DNA from 4 places in the Streptomyces sp. NPDC050636 genome. Region 1 is predicted to be linked to each of the others. Evidence: riboswitches for the same ligand, from Rfam matches in the RefSeq annotation. Region 1 holds a riboswitch; each other region holds the start of a gene.
The links. Region 1 has a riboswitch for cobalamin ahead of AB0I10_RS26310 (CoA-acylating methylmalonate-semialdehyde dehydrogenase). Riboswitches for the same ligand answer to the same signal wherever they lie in the genome.
Positions count from the first base shown of each region.

Region 1 (3,992 bases):
CGAGGGCCAGCGCGAGGTGACGGTCTTGGTCCGGGTGTAGAAGCGGATCGCGTCCGGCCCGTGCTGGTTGAGGTCGCCGAATCCCGAGCGCTTCCAGCCGCCGAAGGTGTGGTACGCGACCGGGACCGGGATGGGCACGTTCACGCCGACCATGCCGGTGTTGACCCGGCGGGTGAAGTCGCGGGCGGTGTCCCCGTCACGGGTGAAGATCGCGACCCCGTTGCCGTAGGGATGCTCGCTGGGCAGCCGCAGCGCCTCTTCGTAGTCGGCGGCGCGCACGACGCACAGGACGGGTCCGAAGATCTCTTCGCGGTAGACGCGCATCTGCGGGGTGACGCGGTCGAAGAGCGAGGCACCCGCGAAGAAGCCGTTCTCGTGTCCGGTGAGTGTGAAGTCCCTGCCGTCCACGATGAGTTCTGCGCCTTCGTTGACGCCGATGTCGACATAACGGCGTACCCGGTCGAGGGCATCCCGGCCGACCAGAGGCCCGAAGTCGGCATCGGGGTCGTCGGAACGGCCGATGCGCAGCTGCCCGATGCGCTCCTTCAGGCGTTCCACCAGGGCGTCGGCGGTGGTCTCGCCGACAGGGACGGCCACGGAGATCGCCATGCAACGCTCCCCCGCCGAGCCGTATCCCGCGCCGATCAGGGCGTCGACGGCCTGGTCGAGGTCGGCGTCCGGCATCACGATCATGTGGTTCTTGGCTCCGCCGAAGCACTGGGCTCGCTTGCCGTGCGCGGCGGCGGTGGCGTAGATGTGTGCGGCGATCGGCGTCGAGCCGACGAAGCCGAGCGCGCCGACCCGCGGGTCCGACAGCAGAGTGTCGACCGCTTCCTTGCCCCCGTTGACGACGTTGAGGACGCCTGGCGGAAGCCCCGCCTCCAGGAACAGCTCGGCGAGCCTGAGCGGTACCGAGGGGTCGCGCTCGGAGGGTTTGAGGATGAAGGAGTTGCCGCAGGCGAGGGCGGGGGCGGCCTTCCACAGGGGGATCATCGCGGGGAAGTTGAACGGGGTGATGCCGGCGGTGACACCGATGGGCCCGCGCAGGGAGTGGACGTCGATGCCGGTGCCGGCGTTGTCGGTGAACTCGCCCTTGAGCAGATGCGGGATGCCCGCGGCGAACTCGACGACCTCCAGGCCGCGTTGGAGGTCTCCGTGGGCGTCGGCGACGGTCTTGCCGTGCTCCGACGACAGCAGCCGGGCCAGCGACTCCCGTTCCCCTTCCACGAGTTGCAGGAACTTCAGCAGCACGCGGGCGCGGCGCTGCGGATTCCACTCGCCCCACTCGCACTGGGCCGAGGCGGCGTCGGCGATCGCCGCCTCGGTCTCACCGCGGTCGGCGAGCGGGACGCGGGCCTGCACCTCGCCGGTGTTGGGGTCGTACACATCGCCGTAGATCCCCGAGGTTCCCGGGGTGTGTTTGCCGCCGATGAAATGTGCCAGTTCACGGACCATGAAAGCCTGCTCTCGTCAGGTGAGATCCGGGGATGGCGCGCCGGCCCGGCACGGACACCGGGTGGCGTGCGTGCGGGGCGGCGCGAGAAGCGCAGGGGCTGGGTGGCCGTCAGTCGTCGGCGGTCGGTACCCGTCGGATTCGCCGGCCAGGGGCGTGGGTGCACACCGGTGCCATGCGTGTCTGCTCCATCCTCGTGGACAACACGGAACGTCCCGCGGCCGGTATCCTGACTCCCGGATCAGTACACGCTCCCCGGCCTTCCCGACGGACTTCTCCGTCAGTGGCCGGTCTCTTTCGGGGAGCGCATTCCCCGGTCACAGTGGCGGGACCGCGCCGGAATCACACCGGCTTCCCTGCACCGCGGGCCTTGTCCCCCGAACATATAGTTGGACGTCCTAGTAAGTCCACCCCGCCGCGTCCGCGCAGCAGAACATCGCCGCTCCGCACCTTCGCAAGGTTGGCAAAGACGGGCGGGAAGATACACAAAACTTGGCACACTTCCCCGCTTGATGGCACTCAGTGCCGGTGCCAAAGTCTGAGTACGGCCCGCCGGAACCGGCGACCGAAGCGGAACACCGGGCACGATTCACGCCCTGATGTCGGAGAACCCGGCCGTTCCGGACGGAAGTCCGCGCAACATTGCTCACCCTTGATCGCGCAGGGACCTCCGGCGGGCCGCATCCGAATACGGCACTCAGTGCCACATTCGCAACTTTGACGAGATACAGGCAGACCCGGGAGACGGTCATGGCACAGGCAAGCACGACGACGGCCGCAGAGCTGGCGCAGCGGTGGGCTACCGACCCGCGCTGGAAGGGTATCGAGCGCACCTACACGGCCGAGGACGTGGTGCGGCTGTCGGGCAGCGTCCGTGAGGAGCACACGCTCGCCCGGCGCGGCGCCGAGCGGCTGTGGCGGCAACTGCACGAGCAGGACTACATCCACGCGCTCGGTGCGCTGACCGGCGGTCAGGCGGTGCAGCAGGTCAAGGCCGGTCTCCAGGCCATCTACCTGTCCGGCTGGCAGGTCGCCGCGGACGCCAACCAGGCCGGCCACACCTACCCCGACCAGAGCCTGTACCCCGCCAACTCCGTGCCGCAGGTGGTCCGCCGGATCAACAACGCGTTGCTGCGCGCCGACCAGATCGCCACCGCCGAGGGCAACGGTGACACCACGGACTGGCTCGCGCCGATCGTGGCCGACGCCGAGGCCGGGTTCGGCGGGCCCCTCAACGCCTTCGAGCTGACCAAGGCGATGATCGCGGCCGGCGCGGCCGGTATCCACTACGAGGACCAGCTCGCCTCCGAGAAGAAGTGCGGCCACCTCGGCGGCAAGGTCCTGGTCCCCACCGGCCAGCACATCCGCACCCTCAACTCCGCCCGCCTCGCCGCCGACATCGCCGATGTCCCGACGGTGATCGTCGCCCGCACCGATGCGCTCGCCGCCAACCTCCTCACCAGCGACATCGACGAGCGCGACGCCCGGTTCGTCACCGGCGAGCGCACCGCGGAGGGCTTCTACCGCGTCCAGAACGGCATGGGCCCGGTCATCGCCCGCGGCCTGGCGTACGCCCCGTACGCCGACCTCATCTGGGTGGAGACGGGGACGCCGGACCTGGCGCAGGCCCGCGAGTTCGCCGAGGCGATCCACGCCGAGCACCCCGACCAGATGCTCGCCTACAACTGCTCGCCGTCCTTCAACTGGAAGGCCGCCCTCGACGACGACCAGATCGCCAAGTTCCAGCGTGAACTGGGGGCGATGGGCTACCGCTTCCAGTTCATCACCCTGGCCGGCTTCCACTCCCTCAACCACGGCATGTTCGACCTGGCCCGCGGCTACGCCGAGCACGGCATGACCGCCTATGTCGACCTGCAGGAGAAGGAGTTCGCCGCACAGGCCCACGGTTTCACCGCGGTCAAGCACCAGCGTGAGGTCGGCACCGGCTACTTCGACCAGGTCTCCACCGCTCTCAACCCGACCTCCTCGACCACCGCGCTCGCCGGCTCCACCGAGGAGGAGCAGTTCCACTAGGAACCGCTCGGCCCTCGTGTCCAGGTGAGGGCCGGACGACCGTCTCCGTCCGGCCCTCACCACTCCCCCTCCGCTCCGCCCGTTGAGGAGATGCGCATGTCCACCACCGAACTGACCAGCCGTGTCCAGGTGCTCGGCGCACCGGGCGACCGCTTCGACGAGATCCTGACGCCCGCCGCCCTTGATTTCATCGGGCGCCTCGCCCATACCTTCGCCGACCGTTACCGCGACATCCTCACCGAGCGGCGCCGCCGCGCCCTTCTCCTCTCCTCCGGCTCCCCGCTCGACTTCTCGCTGACCACCTCCGCCATCCGCAACGACCCGGACTGGCGGGTCGCACCGCCCGCACCCGGTCTCGCCGACCGCCGGGTGGAGATCACCGGGCCGCCGGAGCGGCGGATGACGGTCGACGCGCTCAACTCCGGGGCACAGGTGTGGCTGGCGGACTTCGAAGACGCCACCTCGCCCACCTGGGACAACATCATCGGCGGCCAGCTGAACCTGC
Region 1 covers NZ_JBFAIP010000044.1:25,004-28,995, forward strand. Annotated here, with positions in the region: gene AB0I10_RS26310 (CoA-acylating methylmalonate-semialdehyde dehydrogenase) at 1-1,455, opposite strand, end outside; cobalamin riboswitch at 1,655-1,841, opposite strand; gene aceA (isocitrate lyase) at 2,204-3,487, shown strand; gene aceB (malate synthase A) at 3,584-3,992, shown strand, end outside.

Region 2 (3,992 bases), on a different contig from region 1:
AGAGGGAGAGGCCGACCGACTCCGGCCAGTCGCCGTTGTCCGTGCGGTAGCGCTCCAGGAGGGAGTCGGCGAGGGCCTGGCCGGTTTCCCAGGCGAGGCGGGACGGGACCGCCTTGGGGTCGACGGAGTAGAAGTTGCGGCCGGTCGGAAGGACGTTGACCAGGCCGCGGAGGGGCGAGCCGGACGGGCCCGCCGGGACGAAGCCGCCGTTGAGCGCGTGCACGGCGTGGTCGAGTTCGTCGGTGGTGGAGGAGAGGCGGGGGACCACCTGGCGGGCGGCGAAGTCGAGGATGTCGGCTACCTGTTGGCCATGACCGCCGGCTACGGCGGCGACCGCGGCCGGGTCCCAGTCGGCGTCCTCCATCGCCTGGACGAGGCTCCGGGCCGTCGCCTCGGCCTCGTCGGCCGTCGTACGCGTCGCCGCGGACTCGTCCAGGCCGAGGGCCTCGCGCAGCCCGGGGAGCGCGGAGGTGCCGCCCCAGATCTGGCGGGCCCGCAGGATCGCGAGGACGAGGTTGACCCGCGCCTCGCCGGTCGGCGCGCCACCGAGGACGTGCAGACCGTCGCGGATCTGGGCGTCCTTGACCTCGCACAGCCAGCCGTCGACGTGCAGCAGGAAGTCGTCGAAGCCGTCGTCGTCGGGACGGTCTTCCAGGCCCAGGTCGTGGTCGAGCTTGGCGGCCTGGATCAGGGTCCAGATCTGGGCGCGGATGGCGGGCAGCTTGGCCGGGTCCATCGAGGAGATGGCGGCGTACTCGTCGAGCAGCTGCTCCAGGCGGGCGATGTCGCCGTACGACTCGGCGCGCGCCATGGGCGGGACGAGGTGGTCGACGAGGGTGGCGTGGACGCGGCGCTTGGCCTGGGTGCCCTCGCCGGGGTCGTTGACCAGGAAGGGGTAGATGAGGGGAAGGTCGCCGAGCGCGGCGTCGGGCCCACAGGCGGCGGAGAGCCCGGCATTCTTCCCCGGCAGCCACTCCAGGTTGCCGTGCTTGCCGAGGTGGACCATGGCGTCCGCCCCGAAGCCGCCGTCCTGCTGCGAGGCCGCGATCCAGCGGTAGGCCGCCAAGTAGTGGTGCGAGGGCGGCAGATCGGGGTCGTGGTAGATCGCGATGGGGTTCTCGCCGAAGCCGCGCGGGGGCTGGATGAGGACGAGGAGATTGCCGCGGCGCAGGGCCGCCAGGACGATGTCGCCCTCGGGGTTGCGGCTGCGGTCGACGAACATCTCGCCGGGCGGCGGGCCCCAGTGCTGCTCGACGGCGTCGCGGAGTTCCTGCGGCAGCGTGGCGTACCAGCGCTTGTAGTCGGCGGCCGGGATACGGACCGGGTTGCGGGCGAGCTGCTCCTCGGTGAGCCACTCCTGGTCGTGGCCGCCGGCCTCGATGAGGGCGTAGATCAGCTCGTCGCCGTCGCCGGAGGCCAGACCGGGCACCGGCTCCGCGGACTCGTCACCGAAGTCGTAGCCATCGGCGCGGAGGCGGCGCAGCAGCGCCACGGCGCTCGCCGGGGTGTCCAGGCCGACCGCGTTGCCGATACGGGAGTGCTTGGTGGGGTATGCGGAGAGGACCAGCGCCAGGCGCTTGTCGGCGGCCGGGATATGGCGCAGCCGGGCGTGGCGTACGGCGATACCGGCGACCCGGGCGGCGCGCTCGGGGTCGGCGACGTACACCGGCAGACCGTCCTCGTCGACCTCCTTGAAGGAGAACGGCACGGTGATCAGGCGGCCGTCGAACTCCGGGACCGCGATCTGCGAGGCGGCGTCCAGCGGGGACAGGCCCTCGTCGTTCTCCTCCCAGGCGGCACGCGAACCGGTCAGGCACAGCGCCTGGAGGATCGGCACGTCCAGGGCGGCGAGCGCGCCGGCGTCCCAGGACTCATCGTCGCCGCCGGCCGACGCCTCCGCGGGCTTGGTGCCGCCGGCGGCCAGGACGGTGGTGACGATGGCGTCGGCCGGCCGCAGCGCGTCGATCAGCTCCGGTTCGGGGGCGCGCAGCGAGGCGACGAAGAGCGGGAGGGCACGGCCGCCCGCGCGCTCGATCTGCTCGCACAGGGCCCGTACGAAGCCGGTGTTGCCGCTCATGTGGTGGGCGCGGTAGTAGAGCACGGCGATGAGCGGGGCGTCGGCGGTGACGCCGGGCAGCGGGGTGTGGTCCAGCTGTCCCCAGGTGGGGGCGGGCGCCGGCGGCTCGAAGCCGTGGCCGGTCAGCAGCACGGTGTCGGACAGGAAGCGGGCGAGCTGTTCGAGGTTGGCGGGACCGCCGTGCGCGAGGTAGGCGTGCGCCTCGGCCGCGAGGCCGACCGGGACCGTGGACGCCTCCATGAGCTGGGCGTCGGGGGCCTGTTCTCCCGTGAGAACGATCACCGGCCGGTGCTGGTCCTCGGCGAGCAGCAGGTCGAGGCCTTCCTGCCAGGCGCGGATGCCGCCGAGGAGGCGTACGACGACGAGATCGACACCGTCCAGCAGCGCGGGCAGCTCATCGACTTCGAGGCGGGCGGGGTTGGCGAGCCGGTACGGCACGGGACCGGTGGCAGCGCGGGCGCTGAGCAGGTCGGTGTCGGAGGTCGACAGCAGCAGGAGCATGCGAGCGCAGGCCTTCCTCGGGGTGTCCGCGCCCCGGGTGGTCGTGTGGACGACGGGAGTTCCTGGCTCACCCGGTGGTGGCCGGGTTCACAGTGGCGGGACCGCGCCGGATTCTCACCGGGCTTCCTCCCTTGGGCACAAGGCCCAGCGCCGTCGCTGGCGTCCGGCGGGCCAGCTGACCCACCGACCTGCATAGTAAGGGCTGGGGGCGGTGCGGGGGAGGGCGCACCTCCAGACCCCGCGCCGGGGGAGCGCAAGGCCGGATCTCCGTCCGCCCGGAGCCCGGATCCGCCGTTCCCCGACGTCGGTATGCTCGCCGCCATGCCGCCATCCCCCGAGCTCAGCCCCCATGGGGCCGAACCGCCCGTACGGGACCGCGGTGACGCCTGCCCGGGAGCGCTGCGGCTGCACTCCGCCGCCGACGGCCGGCTCTCGCGAGTGCGGCTACCCGCCGGTTATTTGACGGCACATCAGGCAACTGCGCTGGCCGACGCCGCGGAGCGGCTCGGCGACGGCCAGCTCTCCCTCACCTCGCGCGGCAACGCGGAGCTCCGCGGCCTCCCGGACGGCTGCGGCCAGGAGCTGGCGGATCTTCTGCGCGCCGCCGGCCTGCTGCCCTCCGCGCGCCATGAACGCATCCGCAACATCCTGGCCTCCCCGCTGGCCTGCCTGGACCATCACACCCACTCTGACGTGCAGTTGTGGGCCCGGCAGCTGGACGCCCTGCTCTGCGCGAGCACGTCCGCGACCGCCCTCTCCGGCCGATTTCTGTTCGTCCTGGACGACGGGCGGGGCGATGTGGCGGCGCTCGGCGGGGATGTGACCTTGGTCGCAGAAGGGGCGAGCGACGGTGCGCCGGGGGGCGCCTCCGGAGGTGGGGCGCTGCTGTACATCGGCGACGATCCGGCGGCGGTGCGGATCGCCGACCCGGACGTACCGCGCGCGGCGCTCGCCACCGCCGAGACGTTCCTGGCCGCCGCGGAGGCGGGCGGCACGGGGGCGTGGCGGGTGCGCGAACTTCCTGCCGGATATGCCCTGAACGCGCGCGATGTGGCGGATGCGTTGCGAGAGGCAGGGGTTGAGGCGGAGTACGTCGGGGCAGAGTGCGTCGGGGCAGAGGACACCTCGGCCGGGCGCGCTCCCGTTCCCCTCCCCGGGATCGTCGAAGGACCCGACGGCCGCCGCGCGCTCTCCGTCCTGGCGCCGCTCGGCCGGCTGACCGTCGCGCAGTGGCGCCTGCTGACCGCCGTTGCCGCCGACGACGGAGCCGGCGAACTGCGGCTCACCCCCTGGCGCGGCGTGGTCATCCCCGGCCTGTCGACCGCCACGGCCGAACCCCGGCTGCGCGAGCTGGCCGCCGCCGGGCTGGTCACCGACCCCGCCTCCCCCTGGCACCGGCTCGGCGCCTGCACCG
Region 2 covers NZ_JBFAIP010000057.1:22,001-25,992, forward strand. Annotated here, with positions in the region: gene cobN (cobaltochelatase subunit CobN) at 1-2,578, opposite strand, end outside; cobalamin riboswitch at 2,614-2,749, opposite strand; gene cobG (precorrin-3B synthase) at 2,900-3,992, shown strand, end outside.
Region 2: it holds a riboswitch for cobalamin, as region 1 does, so the genes downstream of both, cobN (cobaltochelatase subunit CobN) here and AB0I10_RS26310 (CoA-acylating methylmalonate-semialdehyde dehydrogenase) in region 1, are expected to answer to the same signal.

Region 3 (3,992 bases), on a different contig from region 1:
CACTCGGTGCGGCTGCTGTCGAACAATCCGCGCAAGCGCGAGGCGCTGATCGGACATGGCATCACCGTGGCCGAACAGGTCCCGCTGCTGATGCCGCCCCGCGCGGAGAACATCCGCTATCTGCGGACCAAACGGGAGCGGCTCGACCACGACCTGCCGCACCTGGACGGCGTCCGTGGCCTGTTCTGACGAGCGCAGTGAGGAAGGCCCCGCAGCGAAATGGTCTTGCAACGGTCTCGCAGCAGAAAGGCCACGCAGCGAAAAAGGCCCCGCGATCGGCGTCGCGGGGCCTTCCTCGATGTTCCGGCGCGTGCCGGGTCAGGTCGCCGCCGGTGCGGCCTCGGTCTCGGCCTTGGCCTCAGTGGCAGCCGCGGCTTCCTTGGCCGGTACGACGCGCTCCGCGAGATGACCGAAGATCAGCCCGAAGGCGGTCCACAGCACCAGTTGAACGGCGAGCGTCGACAGCCGGAACTCCCAGAGCGATGTGCCGGGGAATCCGTGCGGCACATTGTCGTAGGCCGGCAGGAAGGCGTACGCGATCCCGATGGCGACCACGAACGCGGCGCCGCCCGCGACCGTGGCGTACCAGTTGCCCAGCTTGGGAGCGAGGCGCCGGCCGAGAATCGTCGCGCCGACGGCCAGCAGGATGCCGAGCAGCATCATCAGGAAGTACAGGGCGGTGCGCTGGCCGATGGTGTCGGGGTCGCCGACGGCCGGCGGGTTGGCCGGGTACTTCAGGAACGGTACGAGATAGACCAGCAGCGCCCCGCCGGACACCAGGACGGCCGTGGCCCGGGTGCTGAAGCGGCCGATCCGGCCCAGTGCGAAGCAGAAGACCAGGGCGGCGATACCGCCCAGCGCCACGCCGTAGACCAGGATGCCGGTCGCCAGGCCCGCTGTGGACTGCATACCGCGGCTGACGGCCTCCACCTCGTGCTCATGGCCGTGGCTGTGGCTTTCCTCGAACGCGATCGCGGCGTCCACCTGCGGTTCGCCCAGGAAGTAGGCGACGACGAGGGTGAGGACACCGGCCGCCAGACCGGCGAGCATGCCGCGCACCAGAAGATTTCTGATGGTGAGGGAGTTCATGGGTGCGGCGTCCGATCAGTGGCAGGGGAAGCCGAGCAGGTGGCGTCCGTCGTGGACCCACTCGTGAACGTCCGTACCGGAGAACACCGAGGTGGCACCCTGCTCCGCGCCGATGAAGTACAGCAGGACCAGCATCAGGACGCCGACGAACAGTGCCCAGGGGGCGAGCGCCTTGAGGGGGAGCGGGGCCGGGGTGATGGTGCCGGCGGCCGGCGGAGCGATGGTCTGAGCCATGGCAGGACCTCCTGAGAAGGGGAACTCGCGTCCCTGTAGATGGAGTGCGTAACGACATGCCGGGTCTGGCTTGCCCGGTCCCGGCCCTGCTGGGCTGAGTCAAAACCGGACATACAGTGGCGCGACCGCGCCGGGATCCCACCGGCTTCCGTCATGTCGTCGTCAATATCATCGGGAAGGTATCGCGAACCGGCCACATGGCCAAGGCCGCACAGGGGGCGGAGGGGCGCAGGACAGGGCGCATCGGCCGGTCAACTTCCCCTGGTGGGCGATCTGTTGTGGATGTCCGGAAAGAGCTGGGGAAGAGTGCATGACAACTCGGGTGACGTTGATCTCACCGGCCGCGGGTTTGGCGCAGCGCGAGGTGCGCTTCGACGACGACGGTCCGTTGAGCGAGGCCGGACTGCGCCGCGCCCGGACCGCCGCCGGAACGCTGCCGGGCGCCGACCGGATCATGGTCTCGCCGTCGATGCGGTGTCGTCGTACGGCCGAGGAACTCGGGCTGCCGGCGGAGCCCATGCCGGCGCCGGCGGGCTGTGCGATGGGCCGGTGGCGTGGCCGGAGCCTGGCGGAGGTGGCCGACGCCGAGCCGGAGGCGGTGTCCGCCTGGCTCTCGGATCCCGGCTTCGCGGGGCATGGCGGCGAATCGCTGCGGCAGCTCTGCGACCGGGTCGGGGCCTGGCTGACGGGGGTGGCCGCCGAGTCGGGGCGCGTGCTCGCCGTAGTGGAGCCGGATGTCGTGCGCGCCGCCACGGTGTGTGCCCTCCGGCTCCCGATGGAGGCGTTCTGGCGGCTGGATGTGGCCCCGCTGACCGCGACCGAGCTGAGCGGTCGCAGCGGGCGCTGGAACCTGGGGCTGGGTCGGTCGCTGGGCCATGGAGGCCGTGAAGAGGGCAGTGGATGAGGCCGTGGGCGAGGTCGGGGGTAAGGGGTTGCGGGCGCGGTGCGCGACAACACCGCTGCCGGGAAAATTGCCGCCTCCACCATCTACACATAAAGGCGACATAAGTGCAGAATAAAGGTGCGCGGCCCCATGCCACGCGAATCCGGCCAGGCTTGCGGACGAAGGAGGCGAGTCGCATGGCCGACGTCTCACACACCAGGGGAGACCTCGCAGGTCACCCCGACGCTTCAGAGATGGCAGCTCGATACGACCGCGTCCTCGGCGGGCGTGACGTAGTACTCGTGGACGGACCGGTGTTCCTGGTCGGCCTGTACTGCGCCATTTCACCGTGGGTCATCCATTTCGCGGCCTCACAGCCCGCACTGGTCCTGCACAACCTCATCCTCGGCATCGCGATCTCGCTGCTGGCGATCGGATTCACCGTCACGCCGGACCGTATGTACGGCCTGAGTGGTGCGATGTGCGCGATGGGCGCATGGCTGATCATTTCGCCTTGGGTCGTCGGGAGCAGTCCGGACGCAGGCGTCATCGTGAACAACATCGTCATCGGCGCCCTGACGCTCCTGCTGGGTGCGATGTGTGTCGGCGTGGCAGGGAAGAGCCGCCGTGCCACGTGATGCGCTCCCTTCGGGAGCGTGCGTGTGAAAAGCCGCCGGCCCGCTCGCCGTCCGTAGACGGTGGGCGGGCCGTGCAATGTGTCTCCGGGCGTTCTGTGGCACCGGGGGTGTTCGGGGCCCTATTCCGCGCCCCGGTCGGCCCGCCCGTGGGTGGGGGCGGTGCCGGGGTCGAAATACTCCCCGGAGAGACCGGCCAGCATTAACCCGCCCGCGATGAGCAGGCCGTGCGCGAGCGCGATGCCCGTGGCCAGGCCGCCGATCGCGGCGGCCAGCACCAGCCAGGCGGTGCCGGGCCGGTCCACAAGCGGCCGCCGGGCGCCGCAGGAGCCTGTCGTGCGGGCGCGAGGACGCGGCGCGGCGTCGTGGCGGAACCTCTCGGCGAGATCGCAGAGTTGGCAGTTGTCGTCGGGGGACACGGGGGCGTCCCTCCTCTCCCGGCAGGGCTGAACCGGCGTGCCGTACGGGCGGGTTGAGTGGGGGGCGTTGCCTCGAATTCCGGCGAACTTAGGTTTACCTTACTGAGGCGGGCTAGGCTGGCGCTGCGGGCCGGACGTACAGCGTCACAGGCGTTGTTGTGCCCTGCGGAGCCCTGCCCGTAACGCCGTTGACCAGAGACGATTCAGAGAGGTGCCGCACCATGCCGCAAGAGAATCAGTCATCCCATGAGGCCCGGGACACGCTGGCCCGGATCGTGTTCGGCGCCATGGCGACACATGCGGTGGGCGCCGCAGTCCGTCTACGGGTCGTCGATCTGATCGGCGACGGTGAGCGCACGGCGGACGAACTGGCGGCGGAGTGTGCGGCCCAGCCCCAGGCGATGGGCCGGTTACTCCGCGCGCTGGCCGGGCTGGGACTGCTCGTCGAGGGCGCGTCGGGCGGCTTCGCCGTCACCCCGGTCGGCGACCTGCTGCGCGGCGACCGGCCGGAGTCGCTGCGGTCGTTCGTGCGGCTGTTCACCGACCCCGCCATACTCCGTGCCTGGGAGCACCTGGGTGACAGTGTGCGCACCGGCGGACCGTCGTTCGACGCGGTCTTCGGCAAGGACTTCTTCGGCTATCTCGCCGAACAGCCGGAACTCTCCGCCGAGTTCAACGCCGCGATGAGCGAGGCCACGCGCGATACGGCCGCTCGGGTGCCGGCGGCGTTCG
Region 3 covers NZ_JBFAIP010000080.1:14,022-18,013, reverse strand. Annotated here, with positions in the region: gene ribA (GTP cyclohydrolase II) at 1-189, shown strand, start outside; gene AB0I10_RS32720 (CbtA family protein) at 319-1,089, opposite strand; gene AB0I10_RS32715 (CbtB-domain containing protein) at 1,105-1,323, opposite strand; cobalamin riboswitch at 1,367-1,532, opposite strand; gene AB0I10_RS32710 (histidine phosphatase family protein) at 1,634-2,227, shown strand; gene AB0I10_RS32705 (SPW repeat protein) at 2,404-2,844, shown strand; gene AB0I10_RS32700 (hypothetical protein) at 2,964-3,260, opposite strand; gene AB0I10_RS32695 (methyltransferase) at 3,482-3,992, shown strand, end outside.
Region 3: it holds a riboswitch for cobalamin, as region 1 does, so the genes downstream of both, AB0I10_RS32715 (CbtB-domain containing protein) here and AB0I10_RS26310 (CoA-acylating methylmalonate-semialdehyde dehydrogenase) in region 1, are expected to answer to the same signal.

Region 4 (3,992 bases), on a different contig from region 1:
GCGGCTGGTCCTTAGGGGCTGAGGCGGTCGAACAGGAGCTGTACGGCGCCGGATTCGGGGTGGCGTACGCGGTGCGCGCGGACGCCGAAGACCTCGCCGAGCAGCTCGGGGGTCAGGACGTCGTGCGGCGGGCCCGAGTCGACGATCCGGCCGTGTGCGATGACGTAGAGCTCATCGCAGTGCACGGCGGCCAGATTGAGGTCGTGAAGGGCGGTGAGCACGGTCAGCCGGCTGTCCCGGACCAGTGCCAGGACCTCCAACTGCTGGGCGATGTCAAGGTGGTTGGTGGGCTCGTCGAGCACCAGCACCTCGGGCTCCTGGGCCAGCGCGCGGGCGATCAGCACCCGCTGCTTCTCGCCGCCGGACAGGCTGAGAAAGCCCCGTTCGGCCAGATGGTCCGCGCCGACCCGGGTCAGCGCGCGCCCGCACACCTCGGTGTCCGCCGCGCTCGCCCGGCCCGAGCCGCGCTGATGCGGCAGCCGCCCCATCGCGACGACCTCGGCGACGGTGAAGTCGAACTCCGTGGACGCCTCTTGGGGGAGCGCGGCCAGCCGCCGGGCGCCCTCGCGCGTGTCCATGGCGTGCAGGTCCGCGCCGTCCAGCCGCACCGTCCCCGCGGCCGGGCGCAGCGCGCGGTAGACGCAGCGCAGCAGGGTGGATTTGCCGCTGCCGTTGGGGCCGACCAGTCCGACGAGCCGCCCGCTGCCGGCCTGCAGCGCGATGTCGTGGACGAGGCGGTTTCCGGCCACCTCGACGCACAGGTCCTCGATGTCGATCCGCATCAGGCGCCGCCTCCGAAGGTGTAGCCGCGCCGCCGCATCAGCAGGACGAAGCAGGGCACGCCGATCACGGCGGTGAGCGCGCCCACCGGGAGTTCCACGGGTGCCAGCAGTACGCGGGACAGCAGATCGACCCACACCAGCAGCACCGCGCCCAGCAGCGGCGCGACGGCCAGCACCCGGCGGTGGTCGGCGCCGACCAGCATCCGCGTCACATGCGGCACCATCAGGCCCACGAAGCCGATCGCGCCGCTGACGGCGACCACCGCGCCGGTGACCGCCGCGGCGACGACGAACAGTTCACGGCGCAGCCGCTCCCCGTCGACCCCGAGGGCGGCGGCCGTCTCGTCGCCCATGGCCAGTGCGTTCAGCCGGCCCGCGGAGAGCAGCAGATATGCCAGCGCGGCGGCCACCGCGGCCGCGGCTATCGGCACCGAGCCCCAGCCGGCCCCGCTCAGGCTGCCCAGCAGCCACATCATCGCGGAGCGGGCGGCCTCGCCGCGGTCGGCGGTGAACACCATGAGGGTGGTGATGGCGGAGAAGCCGTAGTACATGGCCGAGCCGGTGAGGACCAGGCGCAGCGGGGTGAGCCCGTGGACGGTGCGGGCCGCCGCGTACACCAGCACCATCGCGATCAGCGCGGAGACGAACGCGGACACCGACAGTGCCCAGACGCCGAGCGTGCCGAGCGCCCCGAAGAGGAGCACGGCGTTGGCGCCGACGGCGGCGCCGGAGGAGATGCCGAGGACGAAGGGGTCGGCGAGGGCGTTACGGACCATGGCCTGTACGGCCACGCCGATGGCGGAGAGCCCGGCGCCCACGACGGCGGCCAGCACGGCCCGTGGGAAGCGCAGCTCCCACACGATGGTGTAGGCGGGGACCTCGTCGGGCGCGATGGTGCCGCCGGTCAGCCCGGCGCCGAGATAGCGCAGCACCTGCGGCCAGCTCACCCCGGCGGCGCCGAGGCCGACCCCGCAGAGCAGGGAGCCGAGGAGGGCGAGGGAGAGCGCGGCCGCCAAGGGGGCGGTACGGGCGGGGGGTGCCAAGAGGAGCCTTCGGCTCGGGCCGCGTCCATGCGGAAAGGAGCGGCGGCCCGGAGCGCCCCCAGCTGACGCTGAGCGGGGGTCCCCCCAGCGCCGGCCGGGGGAGTGCCCCCAGGCAACGGCGGTGTCCCATCGCAGTCCACGGCGAGTTGTCAGGATCAGGCGCCGCCGCGGGTGATCGGGCTTGCGGAAGGGGCTTCCGCTCAACCGTTGCGGGTCAGCGCCGGACTCTCACCGGACTTCCCCCGCGGGGCGCGTAACGCTGGGTCGTACTGGGTGCTGCTGTGCTGCTGTGCTGCTGTGCCGGTCAGCCCTTGTAGGGCGTGCCGTCCGGGTTGAAGAAGGAGACGCCGTCCGGCATGTCGTCGGGCAGGCTCTCCGCCCACTGCTTCAGATCGGCGACCTTCTTCAGTTGCGCCGACATGTACGGGCGCAGCGGCACGTCGGGGGTGGCCTTCTCGCCGACCCACATCAGGTCGCCGTTGACATAGCCGTAGAGCCGCTTGCCGCCGCTGTACGGGCCGGAGGCCGCGGTGCGCGCGACGGCGTCGGTGGCCAGGTCGATCTGCGGCTTCCGGTCGGCGAGCTCGCCGTACCAGACCTCGACCACGCCCTGGTCGCGGATCATCACGATCTCGACCCTGCGGTCCGCGTCGATCCGCCAGTAGCCGCTCTCGGTCTCCAGCGGGCGGACCTTCTTGCCCTCGCTGTCGAGCACCCAGCTGTGCGAGGTGTATTCGAGGAAGTCACGGCCGTCGTGGGTGAAGGTGACCTCCTGCCCGAAGTTGCACTTCTCGGTGCCAGGGAAGTCGGCGACGCCCGCGCCCTCCCAGTTGCCGAGGAGGAAGGCGAGCGGCACGAGGGCCGGGTTCAGGTCGGACGGGATCTCGATCATGAGCTCAGGCGATCTTTAGGGGGCGAAAGGAGGGGTGCGCGACGCGCTCGTACGGAGGACGGGCAGGTCAGCGCTGGCCCTGGTACAGCTTCTTCCAGGTCAGACCGGCGAAAGCGACCACGCCGACGCCGACGAGGACGAGCAGGGTGGTGAAGACTGCCTCAAGCACGAGCGCGCTCCTTGGACGGAGTGAGGTTACGGACCGCCTGCGAGTCTAGTCGGCGACCGTGGCAGCGGCGCTGTGAGGTCCGCCGCCAAGCTCTTAAGGAGCAGGGGTACCCCCATCCTGCTGCACCTCTAGGCCCTGACCTATCGGACAGACCCTAGTCTGGCCGCATGGCGAAGAAGAAGCTCGTGATCAAGGCGACGGCAGGGGCGGACGCGCCCGAGCGGTGCTCTCAGGCGTTCACGGCGGCGGCGGTGGCCGTGGCCAGCGGGGCCGAGGTCTCGCTGTTCCTGACCGGGGAGTCGACGTGGTACGCGCTGCCGGGGCGGGCGGCCGAGTTCGAGCTGCCGCACGCGGCACCACTGCCGGATCTGATCGGGGGGATCACAGCGGGCGGCGGCGTGATCACGGTGTGCTCGCAGTGCGCGGCCCGCCGGGGGATCGAGGAGAAGGACCTCATCGAGGGCGCGCGGATCGCCGGGATGCAGGTCTTCGTCAGCGAGATCATGGCGGACGGGGTGCAGGCGCTGGTCTACTGACCGCCGCTCCCGCCGCCACCGGTGATCACTTGTGGTCGTCCAGCTCGCGCCACCAGCGGTCGGACTCCGGGTCGCCGCTCTCGTCCCACCAGCGTTCGCCGGGCTCCCTGCGGTTGCCGATGATCGCGGCGATCGGCGGGATGACCATGGCGACGACGCACATGCCCACGGCCACCGGGATCGACCAGAGCCGCACCACGCTCCAGGCCAGCACGAACAGCACGATGCACACGCCCATCAAGATGAAGTACTTGCGATGACGGCGTTGTGGCGCCGGCAGCCGACTGTGCGCGTACATACGTCCACGGTAGATCCGGGCGGGGCGGGGAGGAAGTCGGTACGCCCGGCGGGAAGAGGCGCGCGGGGCGCCGCCGGTCCCGGACAGCGCGGAGGGCCGCACCCCTGCCCAGGTGTCCAAACCCCAGGGGTGCGGCCCTCCGGCCGGCAGCGTCGTCAGACGGCGATGGCGACCTCCGCCAGGCCGCCCTGCTGGGCGACGACGGTGCGGTCCGCGGTGCCGCCCGGGACGAGTGCACGCACAGTCCAGGTGCCCTCGGCCGCGTAGAAGCG
Region 4 covers NZ_JBFAIP010000014.1:42,750-46,741, forward strand. Annotated here, with positions in the region: gene AB0I10_RS14520 (ABC transporter ATP-binding protein) at 12-782, opposite strand; gene AB0I10_RS14525 (iron ABC transporter permease) at 782-1,825, opposite strand; cobalamin riboswitch at 1,974-2,102, opposite strand; gene AB0I10_RS14530 (FABP family protein) at 2,130-2,717, opposite strand; gene AB0I10_RS14535 (DsrE family protein) at 3,054-3,422, shown strand; gene AB0I10_RS14540 (DUF3099 domain-containing protein) at 3,448-3,720, opposite strand; gene AB0I10_RS14545 (DUF1416 domain-containing protein) at 3,876-3,992, opposite strand, start outside.
Region 4: it holds a riboswitch for cobalamin, as region 1 does, so the genes downstream of both, AB0I10_RS14525 (iron ABC transporter permease) here and AB0I10_RS26310 (CoA-acylating methylmalonate-semialdehyde dehydrogenase) in region 1, are expected to answer to the same signal.